Regions from separate parts of the Cellulomonas sp. P4_H12 genome, predicted to be linked through region 1. Evidence: predicted binding sites of a transcription regulator. Region 1 holds the regulator's gene; each other region holds the start of a gene.
What was found. Region 1 encodes LexA, which represses DNA repair genes until DNA is damaged. Its sites were predicted from a motif close to TCGAACANNTGTTCGA; they were not measured.
Positions count from the first base shown of each region.

Region 2: AC1DQC_RS00790 (HNH endonuclease signature motif containing protein) is a predicted target of LexA. The motif match lies at 1,939-1,954, and genes of this name have one in related genera.
Region 3: AC1DQC_RS12940 (HNH endonuclease signature motif containing protein) is a predicted target of LexA. The motif match lies at 1,879-1,894, and genes of this name have one in related genera.

Region 1 covers NZ_JBFUKJ010000005.1:21,721-25,765, forward strand. Annotated here, with positions in the region: gene AC1DQC_RS04220 (S9 family peptidase) at 1-328, opposite strand, end outside; gene nrdR (transcriptional regulator NrdR) at 389-913, opposite strand; gene AC1DQC_RS04230 (LysM peptidoglycan-binding domain-containing protein) at 1,158-1,613, opposite strand; gene lexA (transcriptional repressor LexA) at 1,953-2,666, shown strand; gene AC1DQC_RS04240 (L-lactate dehydrogenase) at 2,703-3,704, opposite strand; gene AC1DQC_RS04245 (ATP-dependent DNA helicase) at 3,735-4,045, opposite strand, start outside.
Region 2 covers NZ_JBFUKJ010000001.1:156,537-160,581, forward strand. Annotated here, with positions in the region: gene AC1DQC_RS00785 (MmcQ/YjbR family DNA-binding protein) at 1-22, opposite strand, end outside; gene AC1DQC_RS00790 (HNH endonuclease signature motif containing protein) at 205-1,887, opposite strand; gene AC1DQC_RS00795 (helix-turn-helix transcriptional regulator) at 2,186-3,145, opposite strand; gene AC1DQC_RS00800 (VOC family protein) at 3,207-3,614, shown strand; gene AC1DQC_RS00805 (putative protein N(5)-glutamine methyltransferase) at 3,600-4,045, opposite strand, start outside.
Region 3 covers NZ_JBFUKJ010000020.1:66,989-71,033, forward strand. Annotated here, with positions in the region: gene AC1DQC_RS12930 (NAD-dependent epimerase/dehydratase family protein) at 1-959, shown strand, start outside; gene AC1DQC_RS12935 (hypothetical protein) at 1,104-1,475, shown strand; gene AC1DQC_RS12940 (HNH endonuclease signature motif containing protein) at 1,954-3,444, shown strand; gene AC1DQC_RS12945 (DsbA family protein) at 3,540-4,045, shown strand, end outside.

The sequences.
Region 1 (4,045 bases):
GCTCGGCGGCCCCGAGCGGCGCCTCCGTCAGCTGGACGGGCTCGCCGCCGGTCGACTCGACGAGGAACACCTGCGGCTTGCCGTCGCGCTCCGCGCGCAGGAACGTGACCCACCGGCCGTCGGGAGACACGTCCGGGTCCGTGTCGCTGTAGCCGCGGGTCAACGGTCGCGGCGGGTCCTGGCCGACGAGGTCGACGGACCAGAGGTGCCCGGTGTACTCGTCGTCGGTCAGGTCGGGTCGGACGACCGACACGATCGCGCGACTGCCGTCGGGCAGGACAGCGGGGGCGCCGGGGACATGGAGGAGCTCGAGGTCGCGAGGAAGCACCCGACGAACCTACGTGTCCCGCCGACCGACGGCGAGACGTGCTCGCGGGTGTCGCCGCCCTCAGGTGGTGCGCGCCGCCTCGTCCTGCGGCTCGACGATCTCGTCGGCCTCGTCGGCCTCGTCGCCGTCCTCGGTGCCGTCGCGCTCGGCCCGCAGGACGGTGATCGCCGCCTCGAAGTCCTCGAGCGAGTCGAACGCCTGGTAGACGCTCGCGAACCGCAGGTACGCCACCTCGTCGAGCTCGCGCAGCGGCCCGAGGATGGCGAGCCCGATCTCGTACGCATCGATCTCCGCCGAGCCCGCGCCCCGCAGGGTCTCCTCGACCTTCTGCGCGAGGAGCGCCAGGTCGTCCTCGCTGACCGGTCGGCCCTGGCAGGCCTTGCGGACCCCGCCGGCGATCTTCTCGCGGCTGAAGGGCTCCGTGGCGCCGGACCGCTTGACCACTGAGAGGCTCGCGGTCTCGACCGTGGTGAACCGACGGTTGCAGTGCGGGCACTGGCGGCGGCGCCGGATGGTCGACCCGTCGTCCGACGTCCGCGAGTCGACGACCCGCGAGTCCGGGTGACGGCAGAACGGACAGTGCACCGTGGTCCCCTTCGAGCTGGCGCGCCCGGCCGAGAGCTCGGACGGCGGCGGTGGCGTCGTGAACGCCCCCGTGACGCTAGGCCACGCTCTGCGCAGGTGCAAGGTCGCCGCCACGGCGTCCCCCGACGGGAGTGCCGCGAGGGCCGCCATCCGGAGATGACCGCCCTCGCGGCGACGCCGCCGTGCCTGGCCGCGAACCGACTTCCCCTCGGCTCCTTGCGGCGGTGCGAGCCCGCTCGGCGCCTCAGTCGGCAGGGACCACGATCACCTGACCGGCCATCAACCCGGAGTCGGGCAGCTCGTTGAGGCGGACGAGGTCGACCACGACGTCGCGGACGTCGTCCGAGGGCCCGGCGACGCCCGCGGCGATCTGCCACATGGTCTCCCCCGGCTGCACGACGTGCCGCACGACCTCCTGCGCCCCGACGGGCCCGTCCGCCGCGGCGCGGCTGCCGAGGAGGGACACGAGCGCGACGACGGCCGCGGCGAGGACCCAGAGGACCACGCGGCCGCGGGTGGTGAGCCGCAGATGGGCGCGCGCCGACGGAGCGGGACGTGCGGCAGGAGCGGCGGCGGCCGTCGGGGTGACGACCAGCTGGAGGTGGGGCGCCCGGGAGGCCGCGGACCTCCGGGGGGTGCCGACCGCCCGGGTGCTCGGCGTCGCGAAGCTCGTCGCGGGTCCCATCACCATCGCGCTCATCACGTCTCTCGTTCCTGCTCGGCCCGGTCGCCCGGGGTACCGCTGATCGTCGAACGCCTGTTCGTCGAACGTCTGTACGATGTCTACCAGCATCCGGTGACACTGTCGAGACACGATCGAACAGATGTTTGATCTTCGGTCCCGACATCCCTAGGCTGGCGATGCAGCACAAGCGCACCACGAGCCACTGACACGGCCGCCGGGATCTCCCGTCAGACCAGGTCAGGGCGCTGGTGCGGCGCTGCAGCAGGCGGAGGCGGAGCGGGCCGAGAGGCGGCCGCCCTACGGAGGAGGAGCGCAGTGACGGACTCACGGGACACGTCCCAGCCCGAGCAGGACCTGGCGACGATCCACGCGCTGCCCGACAGCGCGCCGGGTCCGGACGGCCTCACGGCACGCCAGCGGCTCGTGCTCGACACGATCCGGTCGTCCGTCGAGTCCCGCGGGTACCCGCCGAGCATGCGCGAGATCGGCGAGGCCGTGGGCCTGACCAGCCCGTCCAGCGTCAAGCACCAGCTCACGGCCCTCGAGCGCAAGGGCTACCTGCGCCGGGACCCGAACCGCCCCCGCGCCATCGAGGTCGTGCACGCCGACGACTCGCGCGGTGTCGGCACGTGGACCGCGCCGGACGGCAGCCGCTCCAGCTTCCCGGAGCAGGTCGAGGGCGAGCGGATGCCCGCGCCGTCCTACGTCCCGGTCGTCGGTCGGATCGCCGCGGGCGGTCCCATCCTCGCCGAGCAGGTGGTCGAGGACGTGTTCCCGCTCCCCCGTCAGCTGGTGGGGGACGGCGACCTGTTCCTGCTCAAGGTCAGCGGCGACTCGATGATCGACGCCGCCATCTGCGACGGCGACTGGGTCGTGGTCCGGCGGCAGCCCGTCGCCGAGCAGGGCGAGATCGTCGCCGCCATGATCGACGGCGAGGCGACGGTGAAGACGCTCAAGCGCATCGACGGGCACGTCTGGCTCATGCCGCACAACCCGGCGTACTCGCCGATCCCGGGCGACGAGTCGACGATCCTCGGCCGCGTGGTGAGCGTCCTGCGCAGCCTCTGACCTCTCCGCCGGGCCGACGAGCCGCGGCCCGGCGGGTCAGAAGCCGAACTTCCGGGCGACCGAGCGCACCGCCTCGGCCGAGGTCCGCAGGCCGGCGAGCTCCTCGTCGGACAGCGGCACCGGCAGACGCTCGCCCACACCGTGCGCCCCGACGATGGCGGGCACCGACAGGCAGACGTCGCTGATCCCGTGGAAGTCGTCGAGCAACGACGAGACGGGCAGCACGCGGCCCTCGTCCTTGACGACGGCCTCGATGATCCGGGACCCGGCCAGCGCGACCGCGTAGTTCGTCGCGCCCTTGCCCTCGATGATCCGGTAGGCGGACTCCACCACCTCGCGGGTGATGGCCTCCCGGACGTCGGCGGTGAGCGGTCCGGAGCCACCCGTGCCGGTCCACTCGAGCAGCGGCACGGAGCCGATGCTCGCGGACCCCCACAGCGGGAGCTCGGTGTCACCGTGCTCGCCGGCGATATAGGCGTGCACGTTCTGCACGGCGACGCCCGTGTGCTGGGCGATCAGGTAGCGCAGCCGCGAGGAGTCGAGGACCGTGCCCGACCCGAACAGCTGGGCCGGCGGCAGCCCGGAGATCTTGAGCGCCGCGTAGGTGACGACGTCCACGGGGTTGGTCACCATGACGTAGACCGCGTCGGGGGCGACGTCGACGAGCGCGGGCAGCACCGTGCGGACCAGCCCGATGGTCGCCTCCGCGAGCTCGAGCCGGGACTGGCCGGGCTTCTGCTTGGCCCCCGCGGTGAACATCACGACGTCCGCGTCCGCGCACACGGCGATGTCGTCGGAACCCACCACCTGCGCCATCGGCATGAACTGGATGCCGTGCCCCAGGTCGAGCGCCTCGGCCTCGACCTTCGCCGTGTCGATGTCGTAGAGCGCGACGGAACGAGCCGCACCGCGCATCAGCGCGGCGTAGGCCATGGTCGATCCGACGGCCCCCGCGCCCACGATCGCGAGCTTCGACGTGCGCCGGGCGCTCCGGAACGGGCTCATGCCGACCTCGTCCATGTCCAGGCTCTCCGTCATGTGGTCCTCCCCGTGGTCGATCCGTCGAGGCTATCCGGACGTGGCGAGCCGCCGCAGGGCGGAGACGGCGACGGCGCGGTCGGTGGTCCGCCAGAAGTCGGGCAGCGACCGGGTGAGGAAGCTGCCGTACCCGGCGGTCGCGAGGCGGGGGTCGAGCACTGCGACCACCCCGCGGTCCTCGCTGGTCCGGATCAGGCGGCCGGCGCCCTGGGCGAGCAGCAGGGCCGCGTGCGTGGCCGAGACGGCGAGGAAGCCGTTGCCGCCCGCCGCCTCGATGGCGTCGGAGCGGGCGGAGCTCACCGGGTCGTCGGGGCGCGGGAACGGGATGCGGTCGATGAGCA
Region 2 (4,045 bases), on a different contig from region 1:
GCCGCGCGTCGTTCTCGTCCATCTGCCCATCCTCGTGGCTGTCGCGGACATCGTTCGGCAGGACTTTCACGGCCGCCGCTCGGCTGTGACCGCCGGCATGACCGACTTCGGACGTCCGTGGTGGGGAACGGTCGAACCCGAGGTCGGGACGCGGGGGGATACCGATCGCGCGCCGGGCCGGGCCTGGCCTGAGTCCGTCGGTCGCTAGAAGGGTGGGTCGCCGAGGTCGGGCCGTGGTGGTGTGGCTGGCCGGTGTTTGTAGGCGGAGGGGTCGACGTAGATGGGGACGGGGTGGCGGGCGTAGGTCAATCCGTGTCGGTCGGTCCAGGTGGACACCCCGGTGGTGCGGTTGTAGGTGACGTTCCACCAGCCGTCGGTCTTGGCTTGGTGGTGGTGCTTGCACAACGCGTGCAGGTTCGCCTCGCACGTCTGCGGGTCATGCCCGCCGGGTGGTCTGTGCTGGTCGTAGGGGATGCGGTGGTCGATCTCGCACCGGGTGGCGGGTTGCCGGCAGCCGGGGAAGGTGCAGGTCACGTCGCGGGCTTGGATGGTGCGGGTCAGGTCCGCTCCGGGCCGGTAGGTGTCGGTGCCCACCGAGCAGACCTGTCCGGTGGGGTCGGTCAGGACGCGCCGCCAGGTGCCGTCCTGGGCCAGCTCGCGGGCCAGCTGGGCGGGGATCGGCCCATAAGAGCCCAGGAACCCGGGGGCGTCATCCAGCCCGAGCAGGGTGGAGGCGGCCACGTTCACCTGCAGGGCGACCCGCTGCCCGTGCTTGGTGGGTAGCGGGGTGCCGTCCGGGGTGGACTGCCGGTCCAGGATGCCCAGGAACACGTCGCTGAACGCGTCCGCGCGCCGCTGATCGATGGTGCGCTCGTCCCCGTCCACGGCACTGGTGCCGGCCAGGGCGTCGATCGCGGTGTACGCGGCGGTCGCTTCGGCGGCGGGCAGGTAGGCGATCAGCCGTGCCATCGCGTCGGGGGCCAGGTCCAGGAACACCGAGCGGCGTTCGCGTTCGGCGACTCGTCGCTTCTCGGCGAGGTCGGGGTTGAGTGCGATCAGGGTGGCGCGCACGTGCCGGGTCAGCTGCGGCACCGTCATCTCGCGCGACTTGGCGACCGCGTCGTCGATCACCGCGTCGCGCTCACCCGCGTCGATCCCGGTGCCGGCCTTGCTGATTTCCTCGAGGATGACGTCGATCTTGCGCGCCTCGATCGCCCCGACCCTCCAGGCGTCGCCCAGGGTGGGGTGCTGGTCGGTGCCCCAGGCACGCAGGAACAGGTTCTGCCCCGCCTGCCGCGTGCACACCAACGCACACCCCAGCTCATCCGGGACGTGCCGCAACGCATCCGGGGTCCGTGCGCCGAGCTCGCGCACGAACGTGGCCTGCACCGACTGCAGCATGTTGATCGCCTGCTGCGATGCCGCCACCGCGTTGACCAGCGCCGCACCCGAAACATCCGCGACCGGCACTGCCGTCAGCATCCCCACCAACGAAGCCACATCGACGTCGGGCAGTGGGAACTCCTCGACCCAACCGAGATCAACCACCCGCACGGCCGGGCCGGGCACCGGTGCCGCGTTCGGGCGCGAACCGTGACCCGAGTCCGCCCACACCAACGCCGGCGATGGCACCGGTGAATCGATAGGTGCGGCAGTAGCAAAGGACTCGGCGGCTACTGGGCCAGACGGTGCACCAGCCGCAGGAGAAGGCCAACCAAAGGTGGAGGCGAAGACAGCGGCCGGGAAGCGGCCAGGGGCACGATTCGAGCCAGAGACTGGAGTCGCAACTGGTGCCGAAACGTCACCGGCGACCGGTTCGAAGGCGACGAGGCGAGGCGCGTCCGCAGCCCGGGCATGGACCGCGCGATCCTCCAGAACCGCCGTCACCGTCGCCACCTCCTTCATCCGTCCCAAGAGCCCAACCGCCGGGACCCGCTATCGAACAAGTGTACGAGCGACCACTGACAAGCGCCGCTGACCACGACGGACGGGCCGGTGTTCCAGGGACGGAGGCCCGCCAGAGCGCTGACGAGTCGCCAGGACCGACGGCGTTCCTGCCCGACAACGGCGACCGGTCGTGCGCGATGCGCACGGGGCGAGCGCGGCCAGAGCCCGGGCGGGTACGGGAAGCGGCCGGCGAGTGGGTGCCGCCCGACCCGTGAAGCTCTTCACACCGACGACGTTCTCAGGCGGACGACGGCGACGCCCCGTACTGCGCCACGAGCTCCGCGCCGAGCAACGCGAGCTCGGCGCGGACGGACGCCGGCTCCAGCACCTCGACCGCTGCACCGAGCCCGGCCAGGTGCTCCGCGACCGATCGCGCGGTGTGCGAGGCGACCTGCACCCGCGCGCGCTCGTCGTCGTCGGCACCGAGCACGGTGAGGTGTCGACCGAACCGGCAACGCAGGACGGACACGAGGAACTGCGGGGCGAGGACGGTGGCGGACACGCGGGAGCGGCGCTCCTCGATGTCGTCGACGACGGAGGACCAGATGCCTGCGACGTCGAGATCGTCGGGGCGGGTCGCGGGCGAGTCCAGCACGGTGAGGGCGACGACCCGGTCGAGGCGAAAGGTCCGGCGCCCGGCGGACGTGCCGGCCACGAGGTACCAGGCGGCGTCCTTGTCGACGAGCGCCCACGGGTCCACGGTCCGCGTCGAGACGCCGCGCGACCGCCCGTCGTAGGTCACCTGCGCCTGCCGCCGGCGGACCACGGCACCCTGCAGGGCGTCCACCCACGGCGGCGGTTCACGGGAAGAGGCACCCCATCCGACGGGATCGACGACGACGGCACGGCCGGCGGCCTCGGCGTCGGCCCGGAAGGTGGCCGGCAGCGCGCGCACGAGCTTGCGGAGCGCGGACGCCGCCTCGGCGGACCGGCCGGCGGCGGGTCCGACCAGCAGGAACAGCGCCTGCGCCTCGGACGACGTCAGCCCGGTGAGGTCGGTCCGCGCCCCGCCGACGAGCGACCACCCACCTCCGCGGCCGGGCTGCGGGTAGACCGGGATGCCGGCGGTGGACAGCGCCGACAGGTCGCGCCGGGCGGTCGCGACCGAGACCTCGAGCTCCGCTGCCACCTCCGCGGCCGTGACGCGCCCGCGCGCCTGCATCAGCAGGAGCGTGGCCACCAACCGGTCTGCGCGCACAGCGAAACACTCGCAGGAAAAGTGCTCAGAAGGTGATCACTTCACAGCGAAGAGTGGAGACATGACCACCACAGAGAGCACCTTCCGCGGCCTGGCCAACGTCTCGATCTTCGCCGACGACCTCGCCGCCGCCCGCACCTGGTACACGGACCTGCTCGGCCTGGAGCCGTACTTCGTCCGCGACGGCTACGTCGAGTTCCGCCTCGGCGACCACCACGACGAGCTCGGCATCGTCGACCGCCGCTTCGCCCCCGCATCCGGCGGTCCGGCGGGCGCGATCGTCTACTGGCACGTCGACGACCTCGAGGGCACCTGGAAGCGCCTCCTCGCCCTGGGCGCCACGGAGCAGGACGGTCCCCGCGAGCGCGGCAGCGGCTTCGTCACCGCGTCCGCGATCGACCCGTTCGGCAACGTCGTCGGCATCATGACCAACCCGAACTGGCTGGAGCGGGCCTCAGCGCAGGGCTGACCGAGCCGCCATGTAGTGCGCGCGCTGCGCCGGCGACAACCGCTCCAGCGAGTACCGCAAGGCCGTCCGGGGCAAGGTCGCGGCGTGCTCGTCGAGAAAGGCGAGCAGCCGCGCCTCGTCCTTCTTGCCGGCCTCCCGCAGCAGCCACCCGACCGCCTTGTGCATGAGGTCGTGCGGGTCGCCCTCGAGCAGGGCGGCCAGCGCGAACGTGTGGTCCAGCGACCCGGCGCGCACCAGGGCCAGGGTCGCGACGATGGAGATCCGCCGCTCCCACAGCGACTCCGACCCGGCGAGGCGGTAGAGCACCGCCGCCGACGTCCCGGCCAGCACCGCGCGCCCCACGACGTCGGGCGCGCTGGCGTCGACCAGGTCCCAGTTGTTCACGCGGTCGGTCCGGCGCAGGTACAGGTCGAGCAGCCCGCGACGACGGT
Region 3 (4,045 bases), on a different contig from region 1:
ACGGGACCGTGACCTCGGTGGTCGGGGTCGCGCGACGGGTCCCGCGTCAGGCGCCGCCCGGTCCGTACGACGTGGCCACCTGGGTCGCGTGCGACGTCGCAGCGCCGGCCGCCGTCGACGAGCTCCAGCCCGCGCTGGCCGGCGCCGACGCGGTCGTCCAGCTCGCCTGGGCCATCCAGCCGAGCCACGACCGCCGCCGGCTCCACGACATCAACGTGTCGGGCACGCGGAACGTCGTCGAGGCGGCTCGTCGGGCCGGGGTGCCGCACGTCGTCGTGGCCTCCAGCGTCGGCGCCTACTCGCCCGCGCCCGACGACGTCCCGCGCGGGGAGGGGTGGGCCACCGACGGCGTGCGCTCGTCGTCGTACTCCGTGGACAAGGCGGCCGTCGAGCGTGTTCTCGACGAGGTCGAGGAGCGCTACCCGGACCTCGCGATCGCCCGGCTCCGGCCGGCGCTGGTGTTCCAGCGTGCCGCCGGGCACGAGATCTCGCGGTACTTCCTGGGTCCTTGGGCGCCGAAGCGGGCCATCGCCGGTCGGCTCCCCGTGCTTCCGTGGCCCACGGGGCTGCGCCTGCAGGCGGTGCACGCCGACGACCTCGCGGACGCCTACCGCGAGGCGGTGGTGCGGCGCGTCCGCGGACCCTTCAACATCGCTGCGCCCGACGTCCTGCGCGGCCCGGAGATCGCCGACGTCGTGGCGCGTGGTCGGCTGCGCGACGTCGCGGTGCCCCAGGCGAGGGCGGTGGTCGCGGCGGCGTGGCACGCCCGGGCGGTACCGGTCGGACCGGGGTGGCTCGACATGGCGCTCAGCGCGCCGCTGCTCGACACCTCCCGTGCCGAGCGCGAGCTCGACTGGCGGCCGCGCACGTCGGCCATCGACGCCGTCCGCGACCTCGTGGACGGCATCGCGGCCGGCGCGGGGACGGCGAGTCCTCCGCTGCGGCCGCGGCGGCGCTGAGGCTGTCGCTCCTTCGATGCCCGGCGAGTCACTCCGAGGGCACGGCGCTTATTCGACAGCCATCTCGCCGTGCGCCATCGGTCGACGTCGAACCGTGACTGGCGGCCCACACTCCGGCGCCCCACGCCGCGTAGCGTCGCCGCCATGGCCTCGCCGCGGGAGCACCGGCACAGCGCGCTGGCGCCCGGTCGCGGCGTCCTGCGTGGCGTCGGCGTCCTGGCAGTCCTCGGCACCCTCGCCGCCTGCTCGCCCGCCGAGTCCCGAGGTCCGCAGCACATCGTCGGCTGGTCCGTCGACGACGACGTGCTCCACCTGTGGATCAACACCTGCCACGGAGACCCCGAGCCTGAGGTTGTCGAGGCCGACGACGACGTGACGGTCACGGTCGTCTCGACGCGGCGCAGCTCCGGCCCCGCCTGCCAGGACCCTGTCGAGGTGACCCTCAGTGAGCCGTTCGGCAACCGGGCGCTGATCGATGGCGCCACCGGCCGCGAGGTTGAGCCGACAGAAGGCTGACCCGGCACCCGGCGGGAGACACCTGGTGCGGGGACGGTCCGACCGGTGTCCAGATCGGGGCAGCCGGGGCCAGTTGCCGTGACGCGATCGGTAAGCACCGGGGCGGGCTCGCCGAACGTGTGCATTCCGTTTCGCTGCTGATGCGTCCCTTTCACGTGCGGAGCGCGCCACGGCTTTCGTCTCTACCTCGGGCCTGGACCACGCAAGCGGCACACATGAAATCCGATTCCACAGGAACGGGTGCATTGTTTCGTCGCTCATCGTTCTGTGGATGGGCGTCGTGAATTCGGGGCTGTGGACGGGTCAACGACGGGCTCGTGAGGCTCTGACCTGTGTTGTTGTGGATAAGTGGGCCCTTCTCGCACTTTCGGGGGGGAATGTGCCGGTGAATGTCAGTGGTGCCTGGAACACTTCTTCGTAGCGGGATTGTTGGGGCCGGTTCACTGGTCCGTCCTGGGTCGCGGAGGAGGTGGTGTCGATGTCGGTCGAGGAGTTCTCCGACGGTGCGGCACCCCTGGGCTCCGCTGCGAGCGGGCGGTCCGCCTCCGCGGGCACCGGGTCGGTGGCTGCGGTGTTGGCGGCGTTGACCGCTGCGGTTGATGAGTTGGCGGCCGCGGCCGACCCCACGAGCTCAGCTGGGCGCCTGGAGGGTGCGGCGGCGGTAGACGTGGTCCGCGAGGCCCTGGGGTTGGCGGGGCGGTTGTCCGCGATCGCGGCCCGGGTGGTCCCGGTGGTGGAGGCCGACGGGTGGTGGGCGTTGGACGGTGCCCGGTCGATCACCACCTGGGTCGCCGCGCAGGGCCGGCTCTCGCACGGGCAGGCGGCGGGGTTGGTGGCGTTGGGGCGGGCGTTCCGCGATGCCCTGCCCGCTACCGCGGCGTTGAGCGTGGCCGGGACCGTGCCCTTGGAGGCCGCGCAGGCGATGGCCGCGGCGGCGAACACCGACCAGCGCCGCACCGCGCTGGCCGCACCCGCACCCGAGTGCGGGGAGGACTTCCTGCTCGAGCACGCGGCCTCGTTGCCGATCGCCCAGTTCCGGGTGCTGACCCGCCGCTGGGCCGCCGCGGCGGACCCGGACGCGGACGACCGCGGGTACCGCAAGGCGGCCGAGCGGGAGTTCTTCAGCCTGGCCCAGACGATGGACGGGTGCCACCTGCGGGGGTTCTTGACCACCGAGCACGGTCACGCCCTGGCCGCCGCCCTAGCCGCGGTCACCACCAAGAGCACAGAGACGGCCGGGCTGCCGGCGGCGCGGCGCCGCGCCGGGGCCCTGGTGAACCTGACCCGGCTGGTCCTGGACCGGGACCTGACTGGCGCCACCGGGTCCCACCGCCCGCAGATCACCGCGTTGGTCGACTGGACCACCCTGTCCCGCGCCCTCCACCACCCCAGCGACGGACCGGCACCAGCCGCTGGGACAGGGCAGCCCGGTCATCGGGTCAGCCGACCGGCGCCATCTGGGGGACCCGAGGACCGCAGCCCAGTCACCGGGTCAGACCTGTCCGCACCGCACGACGACCTCGCGCCCTCCCGCGGCGTCCTGCCGGCACCTGGTGTGGATGTGGACCGGTTCGGTGTGGCGGAGCTCGTCGGCACCGGGCCGATCCCCGACACGGTCCTGGCCCGGTTGGCGTGTGACTCGGCGATCACCCGGGTCGTGTTCGGACCCCAGTCGCAGATCCTGAACGTCGGCCGGGCCGAACGGACCTACTCGGGGGCCAAACGGCGTGCGATCATCGCCCGCGACCGGCACTGCCAGTACCCCGACTGCGACGCCCCACCCGTGCTGTCCGAGGTGCACCACACCCAGCACTGGCACCGCGACGGAGGCTCCACCGACGTGCACACCGGATGCCTGCTCTGTTGGCACCACCACGAACTCGTGCACGACCGCGGCATCGAGATCACCCACGACCCCACCGGCCGATGGTCCTTCACCGACCGCCACGGACACCCACTCCGCACCTGACAGGTGGCTCCGACGTTGAGGCACGTCCGGAGCAGGCCTCCAGCCGGCGGGCGTTCGAGTGTCGCGGACCTGGCGTCGTCAGGCATCCTCGACCCATGGCAGACGACGTCCCCGCCGAGCGGCACGTGTACGGCCGTGTCGACGCCCCGGTCACCGTGCTCGAGTTCGGCGACCTCGAGTGCCCGTACTGCCGTGCCGCTGCGCCGGCGCTGCGCGAGCTGGTGGACACGTCCGACGGACGGGTTCGGCTGGTGTGGCGGCACTTCCCCCTGTTCGAGGTGCATCCCTACGCGCTGTCGGCCGCTCTGGCGGCGGAGGCGGCAGGCGCGCACGGGAAGTTCTGGCAGATGCACGCCGAGCTGATGAGCCATCAGGACCGGCTTGCGGAGCAGGACCTGCGTGAGTCGGCGCGCGCACTGGGTCTCGACCCGTCGGAGGTTGCCGGCGACGGCGCGCAGGCCTATGCCGCGGCCATCTCGGCGGACTACGCCGCCGGCATCGAGCTCGGAGTGCGGGGCACGCCGACCTTGTTCATCGACGGCGCGCGGTTCCACGGCAAGGTCACGCTCGACCGGTTGCGCGAGGCCGTCGAGGCGGCGCA